DNA from 4 places in the Lysinibacillus sp. NPDC093190 genome. Region 1 is predicted to be linked to each of the others. Evidence: riboswitches for the same ligand, from Rfam matches in the RefSeq annotation. Region 1 holds a riboswitch; each other region holds the start of a gene.
The links. A riboswitch is a leader RNA that binds a small molecule or an ion and turns the genes downstream of it on or off. The one in region 1 is predicted to bind S-adenosylmethionine.

Region 1 (8,229 bases):
ATTAGCGTTAATGTGCCAATATAATTTGTATCCAATGCCACAGCATTATTGACATCATCAACTGGATAAAGCGGATGTTCCTTATCAACTAATTGCGGGCCAACCTTTGCGACCACTTTACCATCTGCTAGCTTCTCAACCTCAGCAACGTGGCGGAAACGCAAGCCTTTTTCACACGCTTCTTTTACTTGCTCTGCCGAAATGCTATCAATTCCGACTACTTCGACGTCAGACCAGTCTGGTTGTTCACCAAATGCCAAAGCACTTAAAATCATTAATTTTTTGAAGGCGTCCTGTCCTGAGATATCATTATATGGATCTGCCTCCGCATAACCTAAATTTTGGGCCTCTTTTAATGCAGTTTCGAACGACCAGCCCTGTGAACGCATTTTCGTTAAAATATAGTTGGATGTCCCATTTAAAACACCCTGAATACGACTAACATCATTGACAAGCAAAATGTTTTTCATCGTTTTAATAACTGGTACACCACCAGCAGTCGTTGCCTCAAAGCCTACAAAAACACCGTTTGCTTTTGCAAGATCCTGTAGCTCCAAGCCTCGTTTTGCAAACATTACTTTGTTAGCTGTAATGACATGACATTTATGTTCAACAGCGCGCTTTAAATAAGTAAATGCTGGCTCCTCGTTGACGATCGCCTCAAAAACAACCTGCATACCTGGTTCCGCTAAGACTTCATCCATACTAGTTGTCATTAAATGCGCTGTACCTGGTACACGTTCACGGCTAGTGTCTGTAACTAAAATTTTTGCTACTTCTAGCTCAATTCCTAATTTATTTTTAAGCTCTTCACGCTTTTCGTTTAATATATGGTAAATTCCTTGACCTACCGTTCCAAATCCTAATATAGCTGCCTTTATAGTTGCCATTCCTATTCCCTCCAACTTACATTCCGCAGTTTCATTATATTTATTTCGTCTCAGCTTAATTCTTACAGATTTTGAATTGTGCGCCGACTATACAAAGCAGGTCAGTTTGCCGTGTTTCTAAAACTTCGTCTTCAGACAGATATTTAGTCATGGCGTTTCACTTTCGCTACAAAAAATATCCTGAATGAAGATACACTGGGAAACAAACAATTTCAAATAATTCAAAAATCAACTTAAAGAAAATTGTAACGTAAATACATACATTGCACAAGAAAAATCTTTCTAGGATGGACATTTGTTTCCTGTAGACGTGCAAGGGAAATCGTTTTCATCCCTTTTATTATATGTTTTTTCACATGATCTATAATAATCGAACAACTATTGACGATTCTTTACCAATTATGCCTCGGCATAATTGTAGCTGACGCTTCGCTTTCACTACAGAAGACATTTGCCGCTGTCGCACAGATAAATTGCCACAGGACGTGGCGTTCTTAGACTGAGTTCCTCTCTTTCAGTGGATGTTTGCTGAAAGAAGTTAAAATAAATGCCTTTCTTCTATTATATATATGTATGTAAAGACATTTATAAAAATTGTTCTTTTGAAATATATTAATTAAAAAATTTTTCAATTATGCTGGTCTATCTTCCTTATCTAATTAAAAAGCTCATTCCCTGTAGCAGCAGAGAATGAGCCCAATTATATGAGGGATAATTAACTAGCTTTGGCTAGCAATTTATAACGATATTGTGTTAAAGCTCGTTGCACCAGTCTTATTTCCTCCTGCGTAAAATTTGGTATTGCATACGTACGTTCAACTAATTGGAATGTGCCGTATTTTAAATAATACTCTGTCGCAGGTAGAGGAATATGACTTGTTCCATAGCCTTCATAAGCTTCGAAAACTTCTTGTACTGTATAGCCTTCCTCGTTGACATAAACAACTTCCTTAAAAACAGAATGTCCAAAGATCTCTTGCCATTTACTCTCAACTGACGCAAGTATGTTTTGAATGGACATGTTGTTCACAAACACATGACCTTCATTTAACTCATAAATAAGATAAGATGCAATGTTTTGTGCACTATACACATTTCCCATTTAAAACACTCCTTTATCATCAGTTTTGTAGATAAGAGTAGCTACTGGCTGAGCAACTACTCCTCTTCGTATATATTCAAAAGTGGGGGAGCACTTATGAAACTAATTTAGTTTGAGCATTGATTGAAAACACTTTACCGATCAACTAGTCGGCGCTTTAAATTGGTTCTAGGTTGGTAGCCCTTCGAACACTTTTCTTATTTCCTAGTATAAAGCAAGGAATTAAGTAAGTCAATAATACTTATAAAATTACTAGGTATTATTTTTAAGAAATTTCAGTTACTTCATCAAATGAGGTGAGCGGATGATGCAGCAACTTTTACGCATTACCAAATGAGGCCTATCGAATGAGAAAATACGTAAACGCTACAACATTAGCCAATATGTTTTATTTATTAAGCTTCTACTTTTTGTTGTGAAGCTGTTACTTGTTCAATAGCTTGCTCTAAATCTGCAATAATGTCCTCTACTGCCTCTAAACCGATGGATAAGCGAATGAGCGACTCGGTTACGCCAGTTTGGATTAGCTCCTCAGCTGATAGTTGCTGATGTGTAGTAGATGCTGGATGAATAATTAACGATTTGGCATCCCCTACATTTGCTACGTGCGAGAATAATTTCACACTATCGATTAATTTACGCCCTGCTTCACGTCCACCTTTAATGCCAAATGTAAGCACTGAACCGAAGCCATTTCTTAAATATTTTTTAGCTAAATCATGCGTAGCAAAATCTTCTAAGCCATTGTAATTTACATATTCCACAGATGGGTGGTTTCGTAAATATTCGGCTACCGCTAATGCATTTTCATTGTGTTTAGGAATACGCAAATGCAGCGTTTCTAAACCTTGTAATAAATTAAATGCTGCATCGGCACTTAATGTTGGTCCAAAGTCGCGTAGCAATTGCACACGCAGTTTTGTGGCAAATGCAGCATCTGCTGTGTCAATACCATAACGCAAACCGTGATAAGAAGCATCTGGCTCAGTAAAGCCTGGGAAACGCCCACGAGTCCAATCAAACTTCCCTGCATCTACTACAACGCCACCTAAAGTTGTACCATGGCCGCCTATCCATTTTGTTGCGGAATGAACAACGATATCTGCACCGAAGTCAATTGGTGTAGAGCCATATGGTGAAGCAAATGTGCTATCAATAATTAATGGTAAGCCGTTTTCATGTGCTATATTTGCTACCGCTTCAATATCTAATACCTTTAAACTTGGGTTACCGTAAATTTCAGCGAACACAGCTTTTGTTTTATCAGTAATAGCTGCTCGGAAATTTTCTGGATTTGTTTCGTCTACAAAAATCGTTTTAATACCGTAGTTTGGTAGTGTGTTAGCGAATAAATTATAAGTACCTCCGTATAAAGAGCTACCTGCAACAATTTCATCGCCTGCCCCTGCAAGATTTAAAATGGAAAACGCGATTGCTGCTGCACCAGATGAAAGTGCTACTGCTGCTGTACCGCCTTCTAATAAAGCGACGCGTTTTTCAAAAACATCTACAGTTGGGTTTGTAATTCGTGTGTAAATATTGCCAGCTTCCTCTAAGGCAAAAAGACGTTGCGCATGAGCAGTGTCTTTAAAAACGAAAGCCGTTGAGCGATATACGGGTACTGTACGAGATCCTGTTACCGGGTCTGGCTCTTGGCCACCGTGTAACAGCAATGTTTCTGGTTTAAATTTTGTCATTGTATACCTCCAAATGGTTATTTTTTTACGATGGTACCGGAGATGAGGAGGATTTTTTCAGTAGAAAACAAAAACCCTCTTCAGCTAAGAAGAGGGTTGCGGTTGCAAGTTTTCCTCCCCTTATCTGCCAGATCCAAGTAAGAATCTGTAGGAATTAGCACCTTAGCAAGTTCGTCACTTACTGGTTGCCGGGCATCATAGGGCCTATCCCTCCGCCGCTCTTGATAAGAGTATGAGATTCAATTTCCATCGTTGTTACAAAGTATAAACATAGACTTTTTCTCTGTCAACACTAAAATTTTATTTTTTCCGAAACTTCTGTCTGCTTTTTTACGTAATACGAACGCATACACTATTTTAGATATTTATAATTTTTATCAAAAGTTAGGGATGCAATTTTTTTAAAATGTATGCCTTTATATCAGTTGAGTGGAGACTGGACGCCCCCAGGAAGCTTTGCTCTGCGCGAAAGCGAAGCGTCAGCAACAAATGTTTTATCTGCGCGAAAGCGAAGCGTCAGCAACAAATGTTTTATCTGTGCGAAAGTGAAGCGTCAGCAACAAATGTTTTATCTGTGCGAAAGTGAAGCGTCAGCAACAAAGCGCCCAGTAGGGATGGAAATCAACCTCACGCTATGGTGATGAGCTTATTAGAAAGGAGGATTTTTATGATAAAAGCCGTTATCATTTTTCTTCTTGTTGGTTATTTGATTGGCTGTATTCACGGCTCTAAAGTTGCTCAGTTTTTATCCGGGGTAGATTTAAAAAAGACTGGTCATGGCAATGCAGGTGCCTCTAATGCAACACTTTCACTTGGATGGAAATACGGCATATTAGTTGCACTGATCGATATCGGTAAAGGCGTTATAGCTATAATCGGTGCACATGTCTATTTAGCAGATATAACACAATTAACAGAAGTACAAGTTTGGCTCTTTCTCTATATCATATCTGCTGGTGTTATTCTAGGTCATAATTTCCCATTTTATATGGGCTTCAATGGCGGTAAAGGAACTGCTTCAATCATAGGGATATTACTTGCGATTGATTGGAAAATTGGCTTATTTGCACTCATTTTATTTGTTATTTTATCTTTCGCAACGAACTATTTAATTGTCGGTGTACTTGAATTTTATCTCGTTTTTTGTACAGCCACTTATCTATGGATTCCTGGGGTTGGCCCAACGATTATAGCCCTATTACTTTTTGGTTTAGCCATCATTTTGCATATCGAAAATATTAAGCGACTGATGATAGGAACTGAGCCTAAAGTGACTTCTGCATTCAAAAAGAAAAAATAATATATTTTGGATATTTTTGTCTTTTCTATGACCGCATATTTTCTCGTAACTGCCCATTATCGCTATAAATAGAGGGTATTTCACATACTAGTTTTTTTACAATAAATAGACAAATTAACTTTCTTAATAAAGCATTTTACTAGCCGATGTTATAGAAAATTGTAATAGAAAGGATGAAAAAGTATGTCTACTTCTGAACAAGCAAAATCAAAACGTAATTTGAAGCCGCTATGGATTGGATTGGCCTTCGCTTCATTAATCATCATTACTTTTTTACCTAACAACAGCGATTTACCTGTAGCTGGACAACGAGCCTTAGCTATCTTAGCTTTCGCGGTCATCCTATGGATTACAGAAGCAGTATCCTATCCCGTTAGCTCTGCCATGATTATTGCTCTCGTTACAATTTTCCTAGGGTTAGCTCCGTCAATGGAAGATCCAACGAGAGCGCTAGGAACATCGGATGCATTAAAGTTAGCATTAAGCGGATTTAGTAATTCCGCAGTTGCACTAGTAGCAGCAGCTCTCTTCCTAGCTGCAGCCATGCAAATTACTAATTTACATAAACGTCTTGCGCTATGGATACTTTCACTAGTTGGGACAAAAACGAAAGCCATTGTATTCGGTGCTATTTTAGTATCTATTGCACTCGCATTCTTTGTCCCTTCTGCTACTGCACGTGCAGGCGCAGTTGTTCCAATACTACTCGGAATGGTAGCAGCATTTGGTTTACCACGTGATAGTCGACTTGCTGCTTTACTAGTCATTACCTCTGTACAAGCTGTTTCCATTTGGAATATCGGTATTAAAACGGCAGCAGCTCAAAATATGGTCGCTTTAAATTTCATCAAAGAACAATTCGGTGTAGATATTTCTTGGGGTGCTTGGTTACTTTACGCTGCCCCCTTCTCAATCATCATGTCAGTGGCTCTATTTTTCATTATGATTACACTAATTAAGCCTGAAACAAGTAATATTGAAGGTGGTAAAGAAGTAATCAAAAAACAGCTTGCGGAACTTGGTCCATTAAAAGCTCCCGAAATTCGATTAATCATCACATCGGTAGTTTTACTATTTTTCTGGGCTGCGGAGGGCAAACTCCACCCATTCGATACGACAACCGTCACAATCGTTGCAATCGCCATTTTATTAATGCCAAAAATCGGAGTCTATTCGTGGAAGCAAGTTGAGCCTCATATTCCTTGGGGGACAATTATCGTCTTTGCAGTAGGAATTATGCTAGGAACAGTCTTACTTAATACTAAAGGTGCATCGTGGTTATCTGATAAAGTATTCGGTTCACTTGGTTTAGATTCTATGCCAATTCTTGCAACAATTGCCCTTGTCACTTTATTTAATATTCTTATTCATTTAGGCTTTGCAAGTGCAACAAGCTTAGCATCTGCGCTTATACCAGTATTTATCGTTTTAGCCTCAACATTAACGGCTAATGTCGATCAGGTTGGTTTCGTTATCGTGCAACAATTCGTTATTAGCTTTGGCTTCCTCTTACCTATTAGTGCACCGCAAAATATGCTTGCCTATGGTACAGGAGCATTTACAACAAAGGATTTCTTAAAATCTGGTATTCCATTAACGATTATTGGATACATCCTAGTTCTTCTATTTTCCGCAACGTATTGGAAATGGGTTGGCTTATTGTAAGAAGCAGCTAGGGTTTTTTTTACACCTGAGCACTTCGGGGGGTTACCCGATCAAAATTCCAGAGCTACCCAAGCTTTCGGGATTACGTTATTAACAATTAAAAGCCTTGAAGGAACAAGTCAACTGTCCTTCAAGGCTTTTATTTTTATTATTTCGATAAAGCAGGGTTCTTCATCGTACCATTTTTTGCGTAATTCACATGCCAAGAGAGCGCTTTTTCTAGTTCGTGTGGCGTATGGTGTCCACCTGTTGCTTCATTGGCATCGTTAAAATACTTCCATAATTGCTCACGATATTCCGGGTGTGCACAGTTATCGATAATGAGCCCAACCCGTTCTTTTGGAGCAAGCCCACGTAAGTCTGCTACTCCCTGCTCTGTTACGATAACGTCTACATCGTGCTCTGTATGGTCTACATGCGATACCATTGGAACGATACTAGAAATATTTCCGCCTTTCGAGTAAGATTTTGTGACGAAAATACCTAATCGTGCATTACGTGCAAAGTCTCCGGAGCCGCCAATTCCATTCATCATTTTCGTGCCAGAAACATGCGTAGAATTCACATTCCCATAAATATCCACTTCGAGTGCTGTATTAACAGAAATTAACCCGAGTCGGCGAATAATTTCTGGTTGGTTAGAAATTTCTTGCGGACGTAATACTAGTTTATCTGCATACTTTTCAAAATCACTATAAACTTGGTGTCCAACTTCCTCGGAAAGGGTAATAGAAGTAGCAGATGCGAAGTTTACCTTCCCTGCATCAATTAATTCGAATACTGCGTCTTGCAGTACTTCTGAATATACTTCTAAGTTCTCAAACTCAGAATCTTTAAAACCTAATAAAACGGCGTTTGCAACTGAGCCTACACCTGATTGAATTGGTCTTAAGCTTGTTGTTAATCGACCTACTTTTATTTCTTCTCGTAGGAAATTCAATAAATGATTGGCCATAATATCTGTTTCTTCATCTGCAGGAACGATCGTTGATGGCGCATCTAAAATATCTGAAATTACAATGCCCTTTACTTTATCTAAATCTAGTGGTATGCCAATTGTGCCAAGCCGATCAGATACATTTTGTAATGGAATTGGATCACGTTTCCCCTGTGGTCCTGGTACAAAAATATCATGGACACCCTCTAATGCATCAAGCTGAGCTACATTCAACTCAATGATTATTTGGTCTGCTTCTTGCACAAAAATCGGAGAGTTACCAACTGAAGTTGTAGGAATTAGTAAGCCGTCTTCTGTAATAGCTGTCGCTTCAATAATCGCAAAATCAATAGGACCAATAATACCTTGACGTACTAACTCCGCATTATGTGATAGATGCGCATCAACAAATGTGATTTCACCACTGTTGATTTTGTTACGAATACCAGCATCCGCTTGGAAAGGTCCACGCTTACGAATAACGCCAGCTTCCGCTAAGTATTGGTCAACTTCTGGGCCAAGTGATGCACCTGTATATACATCTACCTGGAAGCTCTCTTTTTTAGCTTTCTCCACAAGTGCAAGAGGTATCACTTTAACATCACCAGCACGTGTAAACCCGCTCATCCCAAGTACCA
Region 2 (8,229 bases), on a different contig from region 1:
TGGCATTCCCCATCCCGCTTTCGAAAGCTAGGACATTGTAGCCCATTTCTTGGTGTAAAAATTGAATTAAACGTGTTTTCGCTAGACTAAATTCTGCTGCGCCATGTGAACTTTCCCCTAAAAAAACGATGCGCTTATCATGCAATAAAGGCTTTAGCATCTCTAAATCTTCAAATTTAGTAGATGGGATGTTTTGTTGACCAACTGCTTCAGGTTGAATGGATGTTAAGCTGTAAGCGTGGTCGTTTGTCCACTTTTTCCAATCTTGAAGAGTTTCATTGGATGTGCGAGTTTGCTTCACTTCTAATTTGTTATCTAAAGCTACGCGTTCTTCTACCGCTGGAACTGCAGCGGATGCATTTGAAACTCCGTTGAACGCTACAAAATTTGTTAGTGCAATACTTAATGATAATAAAACCTTACGTTTCTTACCTTTTATCACTTTCTATCAGTCCTTCGCTATATGTTAAGACCAATTATAGATAGTAAAGTTTAAAGTAAAAGGGGACTTTGTTTAAATTTTGTTTAAATTTGGTCGAATGTCATTATTTTGGATTATTCGAGCGAGGGCAGGTAAAAAAACATCTCCAAAGCGTAAGTACACTGTAGAGATGTTAATTGTTTTATTTATAGTGATACGTGCTAGCTCTTGGATTATTCCGCTGTATTTGATTGAACCATGCACGATCCTTTTCCTCTTGTTTTAATGTATTAACGATGGTTGATGAGCAGCTGACACAGATTTTTGCCTGAGTAACTTGTCCACAGCGTTCACAAGGTGCGCCTAAATTAGGGAAAATCGATTTTTTTAATTTTCCTGCTTTTACCCATTTATAGAGTAGCTCAGTTGAAACCCCAGTTAATGCAACTACCTCATCATTCGTTAAATAGCGATTATTTTTTCTCAGTAAAAAATGATGTAGTTCTGAAAAAATATCTTCTTCTCTCACATCAATCCTTTTAGTAAATAGCTGCATGTTGATTATTCTCCTCGTTTACTTCAATTGATGACTTCTTCTATATTTTCATTTGCGTTGTTAGGTTGCTCGTCATATTTATAGTTTTCCCAGCGATTTCGTGCTAGTTTTCGATATTTATTGGAAACATTTCGATCTGCTATTAGTCGAGAGAATCCTTTTTTTGCCTCAGCAATATCTCCGAGTCGAAGGCTTAATTCTGCATGTAAAAATTGAATTCTCTCTCCGCCCTCTTGATTGGATGCAAAAGATTTGCTGTAAAAGTCCCTTGCAGCCAAGAGGTAGCGCATTTCCGATTCACTATCATTTTTTAAGCGATATAGCCAGGCTATTTTTAATGCAAAATTGGCCATAAGAAGTGATTCTTCCATGGATGCTCTTGATACAAGATAAGCTAATTTAAAGCTTACAATGGCATCATCGATTGTACGTTCCTTGCACATATCCATTGGGTTTTTAAGCTCTTTTATGTATAGCTCATCAATAAGAAGCATGAAAGGTCCATATGTTCTTGTCATAGATTTGTGGTAAGCATAGCCACAATGTGGACAAACGGCAACTTCATACAATAACGGGTTTAAACCTTCGTAAACTGGCATGAAGTCTGTTTGTTCTTCGATAACTTTATATCGATTAGGGCGTACTTTATATGTAGTAAAATGCTTTTTGCAAAACTTACAATCCACACTACTTTCATAGTAGTAAATGTTAAATGCCATAAGAATCAACTCCTTTACATCCAGACTATTATTGTTTCTTTTGTTCTATTTATATGATGGATAGTATCGTTCAATATGTTTAATTTAGTTACCTTTATATTAACAATTCTATGTTCTTTGGTATACTCCTTTAGGATTATTAAAATAAAAATGTTCATTACTTTCTTAGTTATTTGAAATTTCGATATGAACCCGTAATAGTATTTATCGGTGTAGTTGGAGTAAGTTATACATTTATTTTAGTTTGTCAAATTACGTACAAATGTTAAATTAAATAGCTCTTTATTTTTTTATTATAAAATTGTTTATATAGGTGGTAATACCTATTTGTAATCTTGGTGTAAAGATGTTTCTTAATGTAAAATTACAAGTGTATTGATTGGGAAAAAACAGGGTTATTATTGACCGATAAAGAGGAATCACTCAACGCTTACCCGTAGCGGAAATTAGCTGTCTTCAAATTAGATTCATCACCAAAAGTTGTGGACGACACTTTGAATTGTATGTGTTGATTGGAGTAGAGGCTGGACGCCCCCAGGAAAGCGCCTAGCTGGAATGGGAATAAAAACCATTACTTGGTGATGTTTCTCTAATAGATATACCTAATGAAATTATGTAAAACGATAAGGAGGAGAGAACGATGGATTATAAAATTGTATTCTTTGACGTGGATGGAACGCTTGTAAACTATGAAGATGGTTGCATTGAAGAAAGTACAAGGAACGCTATTCAACAATTAAAGAGTAAAGGAATTCATATTGTTGCTGCTACAGGAAGACCTTTATCGATGTGCCAGGATTTAAGAAATGTAGGAATAGAGACGTTTATTACAGCTAATGGTGCATATGTTAAGCACCAAGATCAAGTCATACATAAAATACCTGTTGCAGAAGAAATTGTCCAGATAGTTAAGGCTTTTGCTGATGAAAATAAGCAAAGTTTATCTTTTTTTACAGAACAATTGTCAATGAATAACGTCCAAGAAGAAAAGACTTTAAAAGCTATGCAAGAAACATTATCTTTGCAAGAGTTTCCTGTTATTAATGAGGATATTTTAGCTCAAGAGGTTTATTTAATGTGTTTATATGGTGATGAGGATATAGAGAAAAAGTATACTTCAAAATTTCCTCATTTATTATTTAAAAGGTGGCATCCTTACATTACAAATGTTTTACAACAGGATGTTTCCAAATCTATTGCTGTCCATGCTGTACTAGATTATTTCGACTTGAGTCCTGAGAAAGCGCTTGCTTTTGGTGATGGAGATAATGATATCGACATGCTGGAGCAGGTTGGCTTTGGCATTGCAATGGGTAATGGTAGCGAAGCATTAAAAAAAGTCGCTGACTATGTAACGAAGAAATCAGTTGAGGATGGTATTGATTTTGCTCTACGTGAGCTACAAATAATTTAATAGTAGGCTTAAACTAATAGTAGGAATCATCTAGTCACTAAGAAAAAACTTTGATTATGAAACGCATTTTTACAATACAACATTGATAATTACATGGAGAAAACTGTATTAAATTCAATACTCATAATGTTGTCTCCTTTGAGTTATTATAAAGCTAACTATTAAAAATTATTACACTTTAGGTGGGATGGATTTATGGCGCATCACGTGCAATCTCTTATTGAACATTATGGATATTTTGGCATCATTCTTATCCTAGTAGGAGGAATTGTCGGGCTGCCACTTCCTGATGAAATATTTTTGACATATGTAGGGTATAGTGTATATCAAGAAACTCTTGCACATATTCCAGCATTAATCAGCGCTATGATAGGTGCAGCGGGGGGAATTACCCTGAGCTACTATATAGGCTATAAATTTGGGTTACCTTTATTACGAAAATACGGTTCGAAAGTCCATATTACTGAACAGAAAATTGATTTTACTAAAAAGTTATTTGAAAAAATTGGACCAATATTATTATTAATAGGGTATTTTATTCCTGGTGTACGTCATCTTACTGCATATATTGCGGCTATCAATAATTATCCTTATAAAAAATTTGCTTTCTTTGCTTATACGGGAGCAACTATATGGACATTTACTTTTATTACTTTAGGGAAGGTACTTGGAGAGAAATGGCATTATGTTGGGTTATATTTATCCCGCTACAGCATTTATCTTATAGTATTGTTCATAATAATTATGTTGATCGTTTATGTGGTTTTCAAAAAAAGGAATTTCCCGAAATAAATGATTAAGAAAGAGGCTGGGACAAAACTAGCTTCAATTAGTGAGAAATCCGAATTTGAATGAATTCAAATTCGGATTTCTCTATTTTTTATGTTGTCTCCATATAGCTCTTAGCTAATGGCTGTGAATTTTCTTAAATTCACGGCCATTAATGCGAGGCCCATCTCGTTTTCAACCTTCGATTTTCCTCGTACAGAAAATCGAGTGAAACGCAAATTAGCCTTCAAGAATCCAAAAACTGGTTCCACGTCAATTTTGCGTTGACGATAAATGGTACTCGTTTTTTCTTCTGAAAGCTTTGCTCTCACATATTCTTTTTGTTGTTCCCACTTCTCATTCACCATTAACTTACGATTATTTCCTTCTTTTGCTTTTGTACATAATGAACGGAGGGGGCATCCGGAACAGTCTTCACATTCGTATACCTTAAACTCACGCGTGAAATCATACTTATCCGTTTTCGTGGTACGATATTTAAATACAAGCTGTTGTTGGTTTGGGCAAGTGTATCGATCATTTTCTTCATCATAATCCCAGTTCGCTGTATTGAATTCGTTTTGCTTATACTTTTTCTTCTGTTCTTTTAAATACATGTTGTACGTGATTAAGGCTTCTCGCTTACGATTGGAAAGGATATCATCATAATTTTGTTCACTGCCATATCCGGCATCTGCGACGATGTGTTTTGGTAACTTAAAATAATGTTGTTCGATTTCATCTAAAAATGGGATTAATGTACGTGTATCCGTTGGGTTCGGAAAAATACTGTAGGCAAACGCATACTGACCTTCTGTAGCCACTTGTATGTTATAACCTGCCTTCAATTGACCATTTTTCATATAGTCATCTTTCATACGCATAAATGTCGCATCCGGGTCTGTTTTCGAATAACTATTTCGTTCGTTAAAGATTTCGAAGTCTCTTTGATATTTTAGTTTGCGTTCAATATAGTCGATTAATTGTTTGCGAGCTAGCTTTGGGAATTTCCGTTCCGTTCTTAAAGCCTTTCGCTCTGCTACATCCGATGAGTCCTCAATTTTTCGATCATATTCAGAAATCACTTCATCTACTTTTTCGACCATTTGAGCGAGGTCTTCCAATGCTAATTCCTTTTCATTTTCCCGTTCAATTTCTGGCATGATTTCTTTTTCAAGCAGCTCATCGTATAGCTGGTTTGACTTTTCAATTAGTCCGTTATGATATTTCTCAATCGACTTTTTCCACACGAATGTAAATTTGTTCGCATTCGCTTCAATCTTTGTTCCATCAATAAAAATAGCTTCTTGATCAATTAATTCTTCCTGTACCAGCTGGCAGCGGAATTGAACGAAGCATTGACGAATCAACTCTTTCACCTCTGGATGGACACGGAATCGGTTGATTGTGCGGTAGGTTGGTTCATACCCTTGAGCTAGCCACATCATCCGAAGACTATCTTTTAAAAGCGCTTCAATTTTGCGCCCTGAGAAGACAGATTGCGTGTAGGCACATAAGATAATTTTAAGCATCATGCGTGGATGGTAGGCAGGACAGCCCTCATTTCGAAGGAATAGTTTAAACGCTTCGGGCGGGATACTTTCGACTAAATGGTGGACATGGAAGGCAATATCATTCTTTTGTAACTTCACTTCTAAATCTAAAGGCAAAACTAATTGATTCATGTTATAATCTTTAAACATAAGGATCCTTCTTTCTGTATAATTTTGTTGTGGTGACCTAATTTTATCAGAAGTGGTCCTTATTTTTTTATGAAAAAAATTTAAAGCCGGTGAAATTTTACTGATCGTAAAATTTCACCGGCTTTTTAGTTTAGAGATGGGTTTTGTCCCAGCCCCTTTTGCTATATTAAGGCAATATTGCAAATGAACGCACAGGGAATCCAGAGGCTTTCTCAGGCTTTGGCACAATATTGAATATAGCAGCGCCTTTTGGAGGTAGCTTATCCAAATTTGTCATAAGCTCAATTTGGTAAGTATCTTGCTCAAGCACAAAATATTCGCCATCTAGCTTACCATTTTTACGAAAATCAGCTGCTGAATCTGTATCAAAAGTTTCGTGGCCAATAGCACTTACTTTTCGTTCGTTGAATAAAAATTGTAATGCTTCTAATCCCCAACCAGGAATATGATTATTACCATCCGCATCCTTGTTACTGAAAGCCTCTTTATCTGGCCAACGTTTACTCCAATCCGTACGCAACGCAACGAAGGTACCTGCTTCGATTTCCCCATATTCAGCCTCAAAATCAAGAATATCTTGAACACTTAATGTGAAGTCGTTATTAATTTCGGCTTCCTTAGATTTATCGATAACGATTAGTGGTAGGACTAGTTCTTTTAGCTCCAATTCTTCTAAATAGCGCGTATCTCGCACAAAATGGATAGGTGGATCGATATGTGTTCCGTATTGCCCAGGGAAAGTGAATTGCTGCGCAAAGAAGCCATCATCATGGGAAAATAATGTTTCAAATTTTGCATCATCAAACATAAAGAAGTGGGGCGAATTAGGACCAAATGTATGTGTTAAATCCACCCATTCTTTCGATTTCAATAGTTGAATTGCTTGTAAAAGTTCGTTTGCCATAATATCTTCCTGCTTTCTTTTAATTATTTTTGGATGCAACAATAAAAAAGAGCCCTCCTTGTAGAAAGAGGACTCTTGTGCAAAACAACTAAAGTAAGTCTTCTCATCTTCAAGGCTAAATTTCGCCAATTGGAATTAGCACCATACCTATAGGCTGGTTGCTGAGACTTCATAGGGCCAATCCCTCCGTCTCTCTTGATAAGAAAATGCGATATAAGAATTTTCAGAAATAATGTTTACAAACACTTTAGCATATTTATTTATAGTTTACAAGTTCAATAGGGATACATGGTTAAAATTCATAAAGATGCTAAAGGCAAAAAAAGAGGGCCCTCTTTAAAGGGCCAACTCTTCACCAATTCAAAATTAATGTTAGCTTACAACAGCTCTTATCAGTAAATGTTATATGAAATCCATCTGGTGTATAGTTCGTTTCGAATTTTAAAGTAATACCTGTTAACGCAATTAATTTTTCAACTTCTGTTTTATTTGATTGTTGTGCTGCGTTCATAAGATCATGTGCAAATTGCTCGGATTCATCAATTTTATCTGTAAGTAATTGTGCTTGCTGCATAATAGCCTTGATCCGTTTCGCAGAAGTCTTCAATCTATTTGTATTGACGGGTGGAAATGGACTTCTATTTGTTGGGTTTGTTGGCATTGCTAGATGTCTAGAAGGTAGTTGAGTAGTTGGTTGATTTGCCATTGCCCATGCTGGATAATAATTAGGATAGACAAAATACGGATAAGGATTGTAATACAACTAAATTCCTCCTATCCTATAGCTGATACTCTATATTATGTACAACAAAGACTTTCGGTGTTAATGGTTACTGCTTTGAAAAGCCTGAGTAAAAGGGGCTCAGTTCAATGGCTTAAATCTTGACCAATTTATTCTTTTTCAAAAGGAGTTATTAAGATGGATATTCGTGCATACATAAAAAATGGTTTTGAAGTTTACTATGAACGTTATAATCAGGTGTCTGAAGAAGGATTTTGTAGGTGGATGTGCCCTGACGTACCTGAAGAAATGAAAGTAGCTGATATCGATGCAGAGTGGTCTATGTGGAGAATGATTCCTTCCACTGTAACAGAGGAAGATATTCAAACGTTAGAAAAAGAGTTCGGACTTAATTTTCCCGAATGGTATAAAGCTTTTATTTCAACGTATCATCATTATTTTGGTGTAATACCTGACCAAAGTATTGAAGAACCTTTAAATAACGTAAGGGATATGTTTAATCCATCATTATGTAGTTTAGGATATCTTCCATTTACATGGGATACAGAGTATGGAAAAATAATTTGTATTGATTTAAATAATAATGCTGATGAAGAAAATTGTGCAATATATGAAATTGAACATGAAATTTTATTTGATGATGATGCCGATATTCAATCGTCATTAGACTATCTGTATCCAAATTTCAAGGCATATTTTGATGATACTTTCCTTGAGTCTAATAAATAGCAAAAAGGAAGGGGCATTTTAGACAGCACCTTCCTCGCATTTTTTTACTTATAAGCAACGTACCTATTGTTTGTTTCTATCGAAGATTAACCATAGGAACGTAGTAGCAGCGGCAAGCATCACCATGAAGAATCCGTATACAGGTGTATGCGCTAATGATTGGTGGCGAATGATGAATCCCCCGATGTATGAACCTAGAAAAATACCAATGTTAAAGGCCGAAATATTTAATGCTGAAGCCATTGAGATAGCTGATGGTATATATTTTTCTGA
Region 3 (8,229 bases), on a different contig from region 1:
GCAGGTGAGCTTGCGCAATCCTTTAATAAAATGCTGACAAGCTTAAAAGTATTAATGCAACAAATAGCCCAATCCTCTAAACAGGTTGATTTATCGTCTGATGGCTTAACAACTAAATCGCAGCAAACGGCGGATATGACAAGACAGCTAACATCAACATTAGAAGATATAGCGGATGGTTCAAAAACTACATTACATAGCACAAGTGATAGCCTAACTGCCATGCAGGAAATGGCGGTTGGCATCCAACAAGTTGCTGAAACCGCTTCAACTGTGTCAGATGCTGCAGATTTAATGAGTGATGAGGCTACTCAAGGCAATGACTCTTTAAATCGTGTATTGAATCAAATGACAATTATTAATGAATCATCTGGCAATGTAGAGGCACAGGTCCGTATATTAGGTGATCAGTCACAGCAAATTGGTAATATCGTTGATGTGATTACAAGCATCGCCGATCAAACGAATTTGCTAGCTTTAAATGCAGCCATTGAAGCGGCTCGTGCTGGTGAGCAAGGCAAAGGCTTTGCTGTCGTTGCAGATGAGGTTCGCAAATTAGCTGAACAATCAAAGGAATCTGCCGATCAAATAGCATCACTCATTCATTCTATTCAAAATGATACGGCCAATGTAATTACGGCTATTTCTAGTAACTCGAAGGAAGCTGCAGCAGGTATGGATGTTGTTGATGATACAAAACTGGCTTTCCACAAGATCATGCAGTCGATTAAAGGGGTTAGTACACAGTTGCATGACATCTCTGCTGTAACGGAGCAAATGTCCGCAAGTGTTGAAGAAGTTACTGCCTCAACAGAAACAATGGCACGCATTGCAAGTAAGGCAACTGAAAGTACGGAGCATGTGACGTTAACAGCGAAGGAGCAATTAGCTTTCATAGAAAATATGGCTTCTTCAGCGAAAGAGATGGCACAACAGGCAGACGAGCTTCAAAGTTTACTAAAAAAATTCCAATATTGATGTTGTTGAAAAAACGCTTGATAGTCTAACGATTTAAGGTTCAAGAAAAGGAAAAATTAACTCCTCCTACTTAACAATTAGACGTTAAGGAGAAACAGTTTACACTAAACGATAGAATATACTAAACGAATACTCCTGAAAAAAGGAGTGTTTTTTAATAAATGGATTTTTATGTTAAAGTGGAGTGTAGGGAATATAAAATGGGGAGGAAACTGAGATGAACAAAATATTAATTCTTGGAGCAAGTGGTCTTATTGGTAAAGCCATAATCGAAGAATATAAAAATGATTTTGACCTGTATGGGACATATTCTTCTTCTATCACGAACCTACCTAGAGAAAAGCAATTTCAATTAGACATAACACAAATTGATAGATTCAAGAAAATGCTTAAAACAATCAATCCTGATATTGTCATATCTTGCTTAAGAGGAGATTTCAATCAACAATTGGAGTTCCATAAACAATTGGCGACAGAATTAAAGAATAGCAAAGGCATTTTGTATTATTTTTCTACTGCCAACGTATTCGATGGAGATTTTTCAAAACCCCATTTTGAATCAGATTCTTGCCTTGCAGAGTCAGACTACGGCAGTTTTAAAATTAAGTGTGAAAATACATTGCAACAAATAATAGGAGAACGTGCAATTATTATTAGAATCCCGGCTATTTGGGGTAAGAATTCCCCAAGAATGAACCTAATAAAGAAAGGTATTGAAGATAATCAAGTAATAGATGTTTACAGCAATTTGGAATGTAATAATTTATTAGACACGCAGTTAGCCAAACAATTAAAGTATATAATCGATAACAAACTTAAGGGGATATTCCATTTGGGCTCGATAGATACGATGACCCAAGCAACGTTTTTTGAAAGGCTGATAAATGGACTTTCAGACAAAAAAGGATATTTTACGGTTTAACTTATACGAGGAAACTGACAAGAAATTTTATTTCGCGCTGAAATCAAATCGTCAGGATATGCCAAATTTTCTCCAAAGCAAACGAAAGTATTATTTCAGTGTTGAGATGTTGTTAAATACAAATCTTGAGAAAATTTATCTTGATGACATCTATCTTAACTAGAACAACATAAACAGTAGTCATAAATAATAATCCATTGGCATAGTGACGTGACGCCGTTAGGCATGAGTTCTCTGTATCGGACTCATGCCTTTTAATTTTGGAGAACTACTCAGGTCCTAAATCAGGGCAATGAGAAATAATCTGAATGATGTCCCGAGTGAAAAGCGGTTTGGAAAAGAGGAGAGTCAGTTTTTTACAATCTTTTTTAACGATGACTTCTTATTTAATCAAATTTTCTTACTTGCATTTATTTTTTTCACAAAGGTTCCCATAATACAAACATATCAGTAAAATAGAGTAGGTTAGGGGGACTGTATTTTGAAAGATCAACGCTTTAAAATTGCGCATCGAGAGGCGCTTATCGGTATCGGGCTTGTTATCGTCAACTTTGCGATTTGGTTTGGCTTTGCCTATGGACTAGGCTCTGGTGATCCAACAAGCTATACGTATGTATTCGGTTTCCCTGCATGGTTTTTCTATAGCTGTATTGCAGGGACATGCTTTATGATTATTTTAATCTGGGTCGTCATGAAACTCTTTTTCAAAGAGGTACCATTTGACGATGAGGAGGTGGATCAATAATGCACTGGCAAGTTATTGTTCCACTGTTATTATTTTTAGTCATCATCTTTGGTATCGGGATCTGGTCAAATAAGTATATACGCTCTTCCGATTCATTTTTGCAGGAATACTTCCTTGGTGGTCGTGAAATGGGAGGCTTCATCCTTGCGATGACAATGATTGCTACGTATGGTAGTGCAAGTAGCTTTATTGGTGGTCCAGGCGTTGCTTATACGAAAGGGCTTGGCTGGGTATTATTGGCGATGGCGCAGCTTCCTGCAGGTTATTTTGTTTTAATGATTTTAGGGAAGAAATTTGCTATTATCGCAAGACGTTATCAAGCCATCACGTTAATAGACTTTTTACGTGAGCGCTATAAGAGTCATGCCATAGTCATCCTATCAGCCATTAGCATCATTATCTTTTTATTTTCTGCAATGATGGCACAATGGGTAGGTGGTGCTCGATTAATTGAATCATTAACGGGCTTAAACTACACAACTGCACTCTTTATTTTTGCGATTTCCGTATTAGTTTATGTTATTATTGGGGGCTTCCGTGCGGTTGCATTGACGGATACGGTGCAAGGCTCGATTATGGTCATTGGAACAATTATTTTATTAATTGGGACAATCATCGCTGGTGGAGGAATCGATAATATTATGACCTCACTTGTCGCTGAGAATCCGAATCTTGTGTCTCCATTTGGAGCAGAAGGTGAATTAACGCCATTATACGTTTCTACATTTTGGATTTTGATAGGTGTTGGAGTTGTGGGGCTTCCGCAAATCGCTGTTCGTGCCATGAGCTATAAAGATTCAAAAAGCATGCATTTAGCCATTATCATTGGCACTATTGCCATAGGGACAATTATGTTTGGGATGCATCTAATTGGTGTTTTAGCACGTCCAGTAATACCAGGCATTGAGATTGGTGATAAAGTAATGCCGCTGCTGACGTTAAAGGTTTTGCCGCCATTTTTAGCTGGCATTGTTTTAGCAGCACCCATGGCAGCAACGATGTCTACAGTCAACGCGCTACTTATGCTTGTAAGCTCTACAGTAGTGAAAGATATTTACTTAAATTATATAAAACCAACAGCTAATGATACGGAAATTAAGCGTGCAAGCTTTATTGTCACAACAGTGATCGGTTTAGCCGTCGTCGTTTTTGCACTAAATCCACCAGATTTATTAGTATGGCTTAATTTATTCGCTTTTGGCGGACTTGAGGCAGTCTTTATTTGGACCGTCGTATTAGGTCTATATTGGAAAAAAGCCAATAAGTATGGTGCTATTGCGTCAATGATTTCAGGTATGATCCTTTATATTATCATAGATCGTTTTTATCCTTCTGTCTTTGGCATGCATACTGTGACAATTCCGATAGTCGCTTCATTATTGATATTTGTTATTGTTAGTTTATTAACGAGCCATAAATTTAAGGATGAAAAGTTGTTTAGTTTTTTTACTGTAGACAATAAGCAACGGATAGAATGTTCGAAATGATGGATAGACTGTCCAAAATCGTGGATAGAAAGTTCAAAGTGACGGAAAGACCCTCTGAAGCGACGGATGAAACCTCCGAAGTGACGGAAAGAACCACTGTAACGACGGAAAGAACTTGAAGTGACGGAAAGCCTCTCCTGAGCGACGGAAAGAATCATTGAAGCGACGGAAAGCCTCTCCGAATTAAAGAAATAGAACGCCAAAGTTTGTCGACAAGCAAAGACGCCGTAGAGCTAGATATCTACGGCGTTTTTGATGTAATCATAAGCATTTTTAGTGAGCAATGTAATCGTTACGATAATAAACAATACGCGGACAAAACCGCTACCTTTTTTAATCGCAACACGCGAGCCTACCATTGCACCGGCAATTTGAGCTATACCCATCAGTAATCCATAAACATAATGAATCTGACCTAAGTAGGCGAACATTAAAAGACCAGCAAAATTACTTGCTAAGTTTAGAAATTTAGCATTTCCTGCAGCCTTTAAGAAATCGAAGCCGACTAATAAAAAGCTAAAAATTAAAAATGAGCCAGTTCCTGGACCAAGAAACCCATCATAAAACCCAATACTAAATAACAACAGCATGAATAAAACTAAGTGTGTAAACTTTAAATTTTTGACCGCAGCTACTGAACCCCAATCTTTTTTAAAGATTGTATAGATTGCAACAGCAGCAAGCATTAGGAGCATAAGTGGTTTTAGTAATTCAGGATTGATTAAATGTACAGTCCAAGCTCCGAAAAGTGATCCCACAAAGGCTAAAGGAAAGTATTTGATAACCGAACGAATTTCTAACTGACCGGAACGATAAAAGGAAATAGTTGATGTCAAAGATCCCATTGTACCGGCAAGTTTATTGGTCGCTACGGCTGCTGCTGGATTTAAACCAGCAAACATAAGGGCAGGTAATGCAATTAAGCCACCACCTCCAACGACCGCATCCACAAAGGCGGCTAAAAATCCAAAAGATATTAATAATATGACTACATTTAAATCTACATCAAATAGCATGTTTACACCTCTTTAGATAGTTACTACTGAAATAGTAACTAAATTTAACGTAACTGTAAAGACTATTTTTTTCGTTGGCTTATCTTCATAGCCTTAACTTATAATAGAGGAAATGGAGGGATTCGATGGAATTATTAATCGCCCAATTAAAAGAACTGGGATTCACAGAATATGAAGCAAAGGCCTATACTGCACTTGTCCAAAATAGTCATGTGAGTGCCTATCAAGTAAGTAAAAATTCCGGTATCCCACGTGCAAGAATATACGACATACTTGATGTACTCGTTGAAAAAGGGTTAGTACTAAAAGAAGAAACTGTCGATCAAACGACTTACTCTTCCATTCCTGTTGCTGTGTTTTTACAACAAATTCAGCAACGCTGGCAATCGAATTTTACGTCAATCAGTACTCAATTAGAAAAATTAGAAATAAAAGAGCAGGAAGCGGAGCATAAGGTTGTCACGCTAAAAGGAAAAGAGGCAATCGTCAATTACTGTCAGTCATTATTAAAAAAAGCGCAGAAAAAAGTACTATTATCGATGTGGGAAGATATGTATGAAGAATTGCTAGAAGATATACATGAGGTCGCGAAACATATCCCTGTTCATGGAATTACCTTGTATGTGGAGGACCATTTAGCTTCCATTGACCAACACCGTATCACTCGCTATACGAGGAATGCGTCTACACCTCATTGGTTTATTTTATCGATAGATGGCAAGCAAATGATTTATGGTCACTCACCGTCAAATCAAGAAACGGCTTTTATTACAAATGATCCTGTTCATATCTATTTATTAGAAGATTATATATGGCATGACGTGCTTGTCAATCGACTGTTAAAGCGCGATGATACGGAGCTTGAGGAATGGATTACTAAAGAACGTAAAGCCTTTTTCTTAGAATGAAAGTATTGAAAAAGAATCTGCTAGCCGTCATGTACATTACAGAGGGCAAGCAGATTCTTTTTTCTTTAAATATTAATAAAAAACTTTATCAACATTGTATTTAGCGCGGAATGAATTGATCGCGTATGTTTCGTAAATTTCACGTTCCATTGGATCTTCCACTTCATACACTTCAATTTTGAAAATTTCATTACGATGATTTTTCATCGGTGATACATTGTCCTCGAAATGCTTTTTAATACGTTGACGAATTTTACGTGCTTTACCGACAAATAATAGTTCGTTCTCTTCATTGTAGAATAAGAAAATACCACCGTTTTCACGTGTGATTTTATGGAAATCAATAAAACCATGGTACGGTGTGATTGGTACATCACCTGGCTTTAAATCTTGTTCGCGTTGGCGAATCACTAAATCTGGTTTTGGAAATTCAATTTTAATCAAACTATTCACGTTCCTCTCTGTTACTAAAGGTATATGTTAACATAAATACAGCATGTTTACCATCAAATCATAATGTAAACATTCAAGATTAGTGTTAAACAAATTACCTAATGACATGCATGATTAATAACAAAATATTCTATGTATTATTGATATTCTTAATTGTTCATGTTACAATTCTTTTTAATTAAATAATCTTATCATGAGAAGTTGAGGGATTTGGCCCGATGACGCTTCAGCAACCTCTAACAAAAGTTAGAAAGGTGCTAATTCCAGCAAAGGATTTGTCCTTTGAGAGATAAGAGTGAACGTGGAAAAATCCTTCTCATTCTATCTCACATGGAATGAGGGGGATTTTTTAATTTCATCGTTTGACATAATCAACTTTGCGCAGGGCCCGTGCATTGATACTAAAGCACTAAATGATTTTAACAGAGAGAAATTAAAGAGAGGGGAATGCAAGATGCCAATTAATATTCCGAAAAACTTACCAGCTGGAGAACATTTACGTGAGGAAAAAATATTCGTTATGGAAGAGGACAGAGCGAAAACTCAACAAATTCGTCCATTAAATATCTTAATTTTTAATTTAATGCCGGAAAAAGAAAAAACAGAGCTGCAATTACTACGTTTATTAGGTAATACACCGTTACAGGTGAATATTACATTTTTAAATACGGCAACACATGAATCGAAAAATGTTAGTAAATCACATTTGCAATTATTTTATACGACGTTTAATCAAATTCGTCATCGTCGCTATGATGGCATGATTATTACGGGTGCACCAGTAGAAAAAATGGCATTTGAAGAAGTGAACTACTGGCAGGAAATTTCAGAAATTATGGATTGGTCCAAAACAAACGTAACATCAGTCTTACATATATGTTGGGGTGCTCAGGCAGCGTTATACCATCATTACGGTATCGGTAAAATTGAGCTTCCTGCTAAATGCTCAGGTGTATACTCTCATGTCATTACGGATTTAACGGTGGATTTAGTACGTGGCTTTAGTGATTCATTTACGGCACCACATTCACGTTATACATCCGTATCAATTGATGAAGTACTTAACCATCCTGATTTACGATTACTATCTTATTCAGAAGATGCTGGTGTTTTCATTGTGCAATCAAAGGATAATAAAAACATTATGATTACTGGCCATCTTGAATATGATGCGACAACTTTAGCTGATGAGTATAGTCGTGATGTTGCGAAAGGATTAGATATTGAGGTACCAGTAAATTACTTCCCACATGATAATCCAGCAAATGAACCGATAAATACGTGGCGTGCCCATACACATTTATTATTCTCGAATTGGTTGAACTACTACGTATACCAAGAAACACCATACGAGTGGGATTTCGTTGATGAAATTGAATATCATATATAATGCTATTTAATAGCTATTAAAAATGATGACCTTTTTATTACAGGGTCATCATTTTTATACGCCACTATGCTATTAACTTTCTGGAGAATTTTTATTTTTATCACTGTTTGGGGTATTGCCGGTATCGCTATCATTCTGTGTAATATTGCTTGAAGCGTTATCACTTTTGCTCGGTGAAGGATTTTCGCTATTGCTGCTACTATCACTTTGAGTAGGAATAACGTTATTACTGCTACTTTCATTTTGAGTAGAATTATCGTTATTACAATTACTTTCGTTTTGTGTAGTATTACCGCCATTGCTGCTACTATTACTTTGAGTAGAATTACC
Region 4 (8,229 bases), on a different contig from region 1:
CATTTGGTGTCGCAATCGTTTGTGGATTCGTAATATTCCGAACATCCGCCTCGTAGTTTAGCGTTTCTTGTACACGATCAAGAGAAGCGTTACCTTGCTGCATCACATTGATAAGTTCCCCAATTGCAAATATTGGCCAAACTGCTAGCCCCAAGTAAACATTGAACGTTACAAGCTGCCCAACTGTCATAGCCTCAGTCGCTACTAAATGAGCACCGTAGCCAAGCGCTACAACATAACTAATCCCAGTACCGACCTTTGTAATCGGTCCAAATAAGGCGTTAATTTTTGCGGTATGCATATTTTTTTCATATACAATCTCGCTCATCTCTGCAAAATTTGCTTCGTCCTTTTTTTCTTGTACGTATGCCCGTACAACTCGCACACCTGCAACCGACTCTAGAACACTATCATTCAGCTCTCCAAAAACATCTTGCGCCTTCATATAGCGTTCATGCACAATCTTCCCTAAATATTGAATAAGGATGGCCATGATCGGCACTGGCAGCATTGCAAAAAAAGTAAGCTTCCACGAAATCATAAAACCCATGGCAAAAATAATAAAGCCCATGTAAATAGTGGAATCAATCAGTGTCATAATCCCGAAGCCAGCAGTCAACGACACTGCGTTTAAATCATTCGTCGCACGGGCCATTAAATCTCCGGTACGATTTTTCTCATAAAACGTCGGTGTCATGCGCAAAAAATGCTGCATAAGGTTTCGACGCAAAATTTTCTCTAGGTTAATAGCCCCTTCAAATAATCTGAATTGCCACACAAAATTAAGGACATACCCCCCAATCATGATACCCACAAAAATCAAAATATACTTCGTTAAAAGAGCTGTTGTCATTTCTCCAGCAGTCAATATATCAATAATTGACCCTAGTAAATACGGTGGAACAACTTCTAAGCCACTTGCTATCATTAATAGCAAAACGGCTATTGTATATTGCTTCCAGTATTTCTTAAAAAACCAACTTAATTTACTTAAAACATCAAACATACGTTATAACCTTCTTTCTCTAGTGCTGGTTAAAGCTTTGCTACCCACTATCCATAAATTTCTTGATGAAAATCATTTTTTGTACTTTGTTTCGCATACACACGCACTCCCTTTTTTGTTATCACTACAACCCTTTTTTGCAACAAAAAAAAGACACATACCCCCAAAAAAAGAGCATGCGTCTCTTAATAAAAGGCAAGGAGTTACCCATGCCTTTTATTGTAATGTAAAATAAAATGTTAGAAGACATGGACAATGTATGCAGTTGTTCTTTGATATGATACTGGTAAAATTAACATCGTCATGCCCTCCTTTACTTAAGAATGTTATAGTGTTCTTGAAGATTATCACACCTTAGAAATATTTGTCAACTAACTCACTATTATTTTTTACGTTTTTCAGGAAATAATTAACGCTTTAAAGCAGCGAATTGCTAAAAGTAAAAATCTAGGACAAAAAGTAAAAACTAAAATTTAGAATTTAAAACTACAACTTTTTGTATTGACTTTCACGCCACGTAAACCTTTATGGTTAGTTTGTATGAACCTAAAGGAGGAAGTAAACATGAATGAATTTTATCAAATGCCCTTATTTGTAAAGCTAAAAGTAAGAAATATTGAAAAGTCAAAGGAATGGTATGCAAACACCCACTGAAGGAAGTTAAATTTCAATTCAGTATTTGATTTTCCAGATGCTAACGGAACAACTTCAATGACACACTTAAGAGGTGCAAAGTACCAAGACATAATGTTATTGAAGGACGAAGAAGTCAACACTTCTGACTCAGTCATTATTAATTTATTCTCTAGTGATATTCATAGTATTTATCAAGCCGCACTGGAAAATAAAACGAATATTATTCAACAACCGACAGTTCAACCATGGAATGCAAAAGAATTATCTTTAGAAGATCCAGATGGATATGTTTTTACAATAACGGAAAGTCTTGATGCCAATAAAGGTTTTGCTACTGTCATTGACAATGTTAAAGGTCAATTATAGTAATAATAAATTATGACATGATTCCAACAGAAACACGTTCGCCTGTTACACTACTTGTGTTAAGTAGGGTCTAAATCAATTTAACGGAACAAATTAAAGGTTTATCGGAGCAATTTCAAGATTTATCGCCCTAATTTTTAAATTTATCGCCCAACTTTAATTTAACACCTAACTATTTTAATTTATCGCTCAACTTTTTTTATTTATCACCCAACTTTTTTAATTTATTGCCCAACTTTTTTAATTTATTGCCTAAATTTTTAAATTTATCGCCCAACTTCCCAATAAAATCAAAGAATAGCTAACCCTGCGAGCCATTAGACTTTCACCCTCTTGAATAGCAAATACGGAGACTGTTCCCTGATTTCCATTAAGGGTGTAAAAATGCTGTCCATCTTTGATCACTCTAACATCCATCGGCAGTCCTGGAGCTGTACTATAGGTGTACTGGTAATATCCCAATGCCACCATCTACGTCCTTAGCAAGTTGAATATAAGAGACACGCACGCCAAACTGAAACGTCTTTCGCTGTTTTGAATTTTACTGTGTGCTTTCCAAGGCACCAGCTCTATAACAATAATAATATTATTTAGTAATTTATTATTTAGTAATTAATTATTAATTAGTAGTGACGGGTTTTCCCTAAATGGATTTTCAGTCAACGGTGTAATAGTGTTTGAATACTAAAGAGTTTCCCGTTCCGAACTACTGAGATAATAATTACGCCTCCTTGCTAGTTATATACATATTAAGAGATGATATAGGGACATTAACTACGAAGTATATTGGCAGGAAATATATTAGTCGACAATATATATAATATTCAAGAAGTCAAAATAAACTATAGAACAAAAACATTTGAACCAAAGCTGGCAAAACGGTATAAGATATAATGAAAAGGGTTATGGCATTCTCCATATGAGCTCTCTTTGATATATTTGAATCCATATAACTACAGAAATATATCGAAAATGGGTATCTCATGATACACTTTTTAATATAGACATTTTAGTAAGGAGTCTTTACTTTGAAATCATTTATAGCTATTGGAATTGGCGGATTTTTGGGTGCCATCTGTCGATACAGCCTTGGTCTAGCACTTTCAAATAACGGTGGTTTTCCATTTGCGACACTTTGCATAAACTTAATTGGCTGCTTTTGTTTAGCATGGCTATTTACAATGTTTACAAAGCGTACGCCTATTATTTTAGGAATTGGTACTGGCTTTTTTGGTGCCTTTACAACCTTTTCGACATTTTCTTTAGAAACGCTATTACTTTTACAGGATAGTAAATGGCTACAAGCCGGTTTTTATATTTTAGTGAGTGTATTTGGCGGTTTAGCTTGTGCATGGCTAGGATTTAAGCTAGCAAAGGGGCGCATCGTATGGTAATTATTGGTATCGGTGGATTTTTGGGTGCACTAACGAGATTTTATCTAGGAAAATTGATTGTCCATACATACCCATGGACAACATTTTTAATCAATATAACGGGTTCTTTTGCACTTGGCTTTCTATTTGCATTACATCCTAGTGATTGGATTTGGCATTTTATAGGGATTGGTTTTTTAGGGGCCTATACGACTTTTTCAACATTTGGTTTTGAATGTTTACAGCTCTTGGAGCAGAAAAAATGGGGACAAGCGATTGTTTATATATGCACTACAATTTTATTCGGTTTACTTTTCGCTGCACTTGGCTTTTTCCTTGTGTAGTAGCATTTTTGAGAAATAGAGGTGATTTTGTGACACAGCCATCAATCGAACAATTACAAGCGCTTGAAGTTGAAGTTGAACAAACACTATATACTTTAATCGACCTAGAACTAGAAGAAAACTTTCCAGAAATGAATACCCGCTTTGCTCAATTACTTGCAAAGGTACAGGCTGCACAGTTAATCGATTATAAACTAGACGTCCTCGTTGATCCTCAAGCATTTGCAACAGAAACATGTATTCTACTTCAAAGTTTAATAGAGGCAAAGTCTAGACCACATAAAAGACAACGACTTCTAACACATCGTATGATTTTAAAAATATGGCTGCGTAAAAATCAACGCTTTATGACGGAGTTTTTACCACAAATGTTTTAGGCGCCTCTCGATGTCTCAAGGGACGCCTCCTTTTAAAGTTGCAATTGTTTCAACACTTCTTTTATTTTCCCTTCAATTGTTTCATCAAATTTCTATAGCATACAAAAAATCGCAGTTTCCTATCCTCTGATCCCTGTTATTTGTTCAAATTTCCTCCATAAATATTTCAGAATGTAACTTTGAAGTAAAGTTTGAATAAAAATATGTTGCAAATATTGATTTTTTATTTTAATATTTATTATTGTGAAAAAAGAATAATATTTTTGCTTCTTATCAAGAGAGATGGAGGGACTGGCCCGATGAAATCTCGGCAGCGGAACTTATGATTTAAGTTACTGTGCCAAATCCAGCAGGCAAAGGCTTGATAGATAAGAGGAGTGTTTTATAGATATAAGGCCTCTTCTTGTTGGTACAAGAAGAGGCCTTTTTTTCGTAAAAAGAATGGACAAAAGACGTGTCCAATTTTATTTTTTGGAGGTAGACATGAAGAAAGGGAATCCATGGGCGCTGATCCCATTTGTTGTTTTTTTGATTTTATTTATTGGTTCAGGGGTTATTACAGGTGATTTTTATGCCTTTCCTGTCATTGTAGCCATTTCCATTTCAGGCGCTGTGGCTCTGGCGATGAATCGAAAAGAATCGTTTGCGCAAAAGGTTGATATTTTTTGCAAAGGCGCAGGTAATTTAAATGTCATGCTGATGGTTGTTATTTTTCTCTTGGCTGGGGCCTTTTCAGAGGTAGCAAAAGGCATGGGGGCAGTGGACTCCACTGTTAACTTTGCTTTATCGGTCGTTCCACCAAACTTGCTTGTCGTAGGCCTGTTCATCATTGCCTGCTTTATCTCCCTGTCAATGGGTACATCGGTAGGAACGATTGTTGCACTGGCGCCAATTGGAGTTGGGATAAGCGGGCATATCGACCTTTCCATGGCTTTAGTAATGGCAGCGATTGTTGGCGGTTCGATGTTTGGCGATAATTTATCTTTTATTTCAGATACAACAATTACTGCTGTTCGTTCACAGGGTGCACAAATGAAGGATAAATTTAAAGTGAATTTTTGGATTGTGTTGCCGGCAGCTATTGTAACGAGCATTATTTTAGGGTTTATCACAATGGGTGAAACGGCACAAGTGGAACATTTAAGCTATAGTTGGGTAAAAATTATTCCCTATGTTTTGGTTATTATTTTAGCGTTAGCTGGAATGAATGTTTTCCTTGTTCTAGCATTTGGGATTGTTCTCGCTGGGGCTGTTGGCTTAGCGGATAGCAGCTATCATTTAATGAGCCTTTTCCAAAAGATTGGTGAAGGAATGGCAGGCATGTATGAAATGGCATTTCTTGCGATATTAATAGCTGGCATGGTGGAGGTTATTAAGTTTAACGGAGGAATTGACTTTCTGCTTCACCTTGCGACACGAAGAATTAAATCGAAAAAAGGTGCTGAATTTGGCATTGCTGGCCTAGTTGGCCTAACTAATTTATCTACGGCCAATAATACGATTGCTATTTTAATTGCTGGTCCGCTTGCAAAAAATATTGCTGAACAGTATGGGATTGAGCCAAGAAAGTCTGCAAGTATATTAGACATTTTCTCCTGTACGATCCAAGGCATACTGCCATACGGAGCCCAATTCCTGGCAGCCGCAAGCGTAGCTGGAATATCGCCAGTGAGCATGCTGCAATACTCTTTCTATCCAATCCTTATAGGAATTTGTGGAATTATCGCTATCCTTATCGGATACCCGAAAGAAAAGAAAGCCCGAACTTCATCACTTTAAAAAGTAGTGATTTTACATTAAAATAATCCAATTGTTTTGAAAAAAAATTAATCAAAACGATTGGATTTTTTATTTGAGGCAAGTCTGCAAGCTCGCTTTAATTAAATTAAGTTGGCACCTGTTAAAATTACCGTACTTTTTGAGGATTGAACCACTCACTTAAAAGTTCAATTGTCATGTTTTCCTCCTCCATTCATGGCATCATCATATGGTGTATAGGTCATAGTAGGTACTTTCTTTTTCACAAAAACGCGATAAATTGCACGAACCAAAATGCTTGAAAAAATCAGACTTACAATAAGCGCAACGCTATTCCCAATATTCATTCCATCTTATCCTTTCTCACCAAGTAGTTAGTTATGGTTTTCCTATTTTGTAGGCGTACTACCAATTAATGTAGGCAACTGTACTATTATATTGTCATCAAACATTGGACATGCTCAGATTGTAAAAATAATTATCCCAAAACACACTTAATTATATGATATTTCGACAATAAGTCAGTTTTTCCTGTAGTTCGGTGCATCTATTTCTTTTTCAGCAAAAACTTCATTACTGCAGGCATTCGCCGTGCCATTTCTTTCAAAGAAGTTGCTGTTTTTTTGCACTTCGCTTTCGTACAAAAAACATCTGTTCCCCGACGCCCCCAGGAAAGCCCCAGTTGGAACGGAAATCAATCCCCTCGTTTTGCCGAACCCCCTTACTTTATTTAATAGCATAATTTCATTGACACACTAATTTTCAACAACATGAAAAAACAGCTGATAAGCTTCAGCTGTTCGTTCTTTATATATGCTTAGATTTCAATCGTAGGTTTTTCCACATATGATAGTAAACTCCACCAGAAGTCATCACTGCTGGAACAGTAAAAACAAAGGAATATGTAAATCCTTGCTCTGCAATGTGTTGAATTATCCCAGTGGTAAATGTCATAAATACCCACAAAACCATCGTTATAGCAAGAGCAATGGATGCTGCTAGATTTACAGGCTTTGCAAGACGCGCTAATTTATCAATAGAAGACTCAGCGTCACTATAAATGGGTGTAGTTTCTGGTGCTGCCTTAAAAATATGCATATCTGCACTAGAACAAACATGTGTCCAGCCACCGAAAGCAAATAGTTCAAAATACTCCTCTTCTTCATCCTTCCGTAATTTACGATAATCAATACTAAAAATTACGTCTTCTGGTTCACCCTTCTCTAGCCCATAGCCAGCAAATCGAAATCTTTTTAAATGCCAGCCCTTTGCTGCTTTTTCGCTTAATTTTTTCATATCGCGCTCCTCAGAAAAAGCTAAACCATATGATTCCATATATCTCCTATTTCTCACTATTTTTGCCCCCCTTGTAGTCCCTGCTCTGCCAACTGAATCATAACCTTTCTTCTTTCGATATCTTCGAGCAATATTTCTCGACCTTTATCCGTTAAGACATAGACCTTTCTGCGAGAATCCGAATCATCGTGTAGCTGAATAAGCTGTTCAGCTACTAGTTTTTTTATAATTGTATAAAGGGATGCTGGACCAACTACGAAAGTACCCTTTGTTGTCTCCTCTATTAAACTCATGACCGCATAGCCGTGTCGAGGCTCTGTTAAGGCAGCCATAATATAAAAAACAGAATCTGTTAACTGCTCTAATGATTTCATGTCTACACCTCCAATATATCACAAAACGATATATCATTAAATAATATATCATTTTATGATATACAGAGCAACTCTATAAAAAATCCCCGCCAAGTCGTTACTTGGAGAGGATAAATAATACAATGCTCTGTAATTTTCACCGAATTGGGCGATTCCAACGTAGCTGATATCTGAACATTTCTTTTTTCGTATCCTTATCTAACAATAAAAACTCATCTCCTGCTTGAATCGCATAGTAGTTCTCTAAAGTACGAACACCTGGTTTTTTTTGCTCAGCGTTAACGACACCTATATTTTCTTCCCAAATAATGCGATGGTTTTTCATATCATATGATAATACGATACTGTCTGCACTTTCTCGCTTCGTTTGTCGATAAGAAACAATGGCATTTTGTTGTTGCAGATCAACATCTAACACAGCTGGCTCAAGATTCTTGTATGCTTGAATAGAAGGTTCAGCTAATACATTGCTACTAAATTCTCGAACCTCTTGATAATTCTCCAACGGTTGATTGTGCGAAGCAAAATAACCTGGAATATCAGATTCTATGAAAAATTTTGTAGAAAGGTATTTTTCAGCTTTGTTATCTTCAGTTAATTTTTTGCCATCAAAGCGATAAAATTTTCCATCGACACCCTCTAAATAAAGATTATTTTGCAACATGATTATATTGTGGGAACCATTATCTAAAACATCAA

Region 2: linked by a shared signal. The riboswitch ahead of ACQKOF_RS03685 (cyclase family protein) and the one ahead of ACQKOF_RS21665 (O-acetylhomoserine aminocarboxypropyltransferase/cysteine synthase family protein) in region 1 are both predicted to bind S-adenosylmethionine.
Region 3: linked by a shared signal. The riboswitch ahead of metA (homoserine O-acetyltransferase MetA) and the one ahead of ACQKOF_RS21665 (O-acetylhomoserine aminocarboxypropyltransferase/cysteine synthase family protein) in region 1 are both predicted to bind S-adenosylmethionine.
Region 4: linked by a shared signal. The riboswitch ahead of ACQKOF_RS03105 (Na+/H+ antiporter NhaC family protein) and the one ahead of ACQKOF_RS21665 (O-acetylhomoserine aminocarboxypropyltransferase/cysteine synthase family protein) in region 1 are both predicted to bind S-adenosylmethionine.

The regions. Positions count from the first base shown of each region.
Region 1 covers NZ_JBNNVG010000036.1:37,707-45,935, forward strand. Annotated here, with positions in the region: gene ACQKOF_RS21655 (homoserine dehydrogenase) at 1-890, opposite strand, end outside; gene ACQKOF_RS21660 (hypothetical protein) at 1,606-1,992, opposite strand; gene ACQKOF_RS21665 (O-acetylhomoserine aminocarboxypropyltransferase/cysteine synthase family protein) at 2,388-3,689, opposite strand; SAM riboswitch class I at 3,807-3,920, opposite strand; gene ACQKOF_RS21670 (glycerol-3-phosphate acyltransferase) at 4,357-4,989, shown strand; gene ACQKOF_RS21675 (DASS family sodium-coupled anion symporter) at 5,173-6,654, shown strand; gene ACQKOF_RS21680 (succinate CoA transferase) at 6,803-8,229, opposite strand, start outside.
Region 2 covers NZ_JBNNVG010000003.1:27,359-35,587, forward strand. Annotated here, with positions in the region: gene ACQKOF_RS03655 (erythromycin esterase family protein) at 1-442, opposite strand, end outside; gene ACQKOF_RS03660 (hypothetical protein) at 624-977, opposite strand; gene ACQKOF_RS03665 (DUF2225 domain-containing protein) at 1,001-1,696, opposite strand; gene ACQKOF_RS03670 (Cof-type HAD-IIB family hydrolase) at 2,337-3,110, shown strand; gene ACQKOF_RS03675 (DedA family protein) at 3,306-3,902, shown strand; partial or broken gene ACQKOF_RS03680 (IS1182 family transposase) at 4,022-5,581, opposite strand; gene ACQKOF_RS03685 (cyclase family protein) at 5,748-6,485, opposite strand; SAM riboswitch class I at 6,586-6,690, opposite strand; gene ACQKOF_RS03690 (hypothetical protein) at 6,838-7,248, opposite strand; gene ACQKOF_RS03695 (SMI1/KNR4 family protein) at 7,405-7,956, shown strand; gene ACQKOF_RS03700 (MFS transporter) at 8,020-8,229, opposite strand, start outside.
Region 3 covers NZ_JBNNVG010000004.1:11,491-19,719, forward strand. Annotated here, with positions in the region: gene ACQKOF_RS04730 (methyl-accepting chemotaxis protein) at 1-978, shown strand, start outside; gene ACQKOF_RS04735 (sugar nucleotide-binding protein) at 1,196-1,900, shown strand; gene ACQKOF_RS04740 (YhdT family protein) at 2,382-2,645, shown strand; gene panF (sodium/pantothenate symporter) at 2,645-4,132, shown strand; gene ACQKOF_RS04750 (TSUP family transporter) at 4,366-5,148, opposite strand; gene ACQKOF_RS04755 (TrmB family transcriptional regulator) at 5,274-6,056, shown strand; gene ACQKOF_RS04760 (nucleotide excision repair endonuclease) at 6,129-6,500, opposite strand; SAM riboswitch class I at 6,695-6,805, shown strand; gene metA (homoserine O-acetyltransferase MetA) at 6,964-7,899, shown strand; partial or broken gene ACQKOF_RS04770 (hypothetical protein) at 7,972-8,229, opposite strand, start outside.
Region 4 covers NZ_JBNNVG010000002.1:226,418-234,646, forward strand. Annotated here, with positions in the region: gene ACQKOF_RS03075 (ABC transporter ATP-binding protein) at 1-1,006, opposite strand, end outside; gene ACQKOF_RS03080 (hypothetical protein) at 1,718-2,008, shown strand; partial or broken gene ACQKOF_RS03085 (hypothetical protein) at 2,261-2,463, opposite strand; gene crcB (fluoride efflux transporter CrcB) at 3,037-3,402, shown strand; gene crcB (fluoride efflux transporter CrcB) at 3,396-3,725, shown strand; gene ACQKOF_RS03100 (hypothetical protein) at 3,755-4,102, shown strand; SAM riboswitch class I at 4,370-4,477, shown strand; gene ACQKOF_RS03105 (Na+/H+ antiporter NhaC family protein) at 4,586-5,881, shown strand; gene ACQKOF_RS03110 (DUF3951 domain-containing protein) at 6,049-6,207, opposite strand; gene ACQKOF_RS03115 (DUF2812 domain-containing protein) at 6,668-7,213, opposite strand; gene ACQKOF_RS03120 (PadR family transcriptional regulator) at 7,213-7,530, opposite strand; gene ACQKOF_RS03125 (PA2928 family protein) at 7,667-8,229, opposite strand, start outside.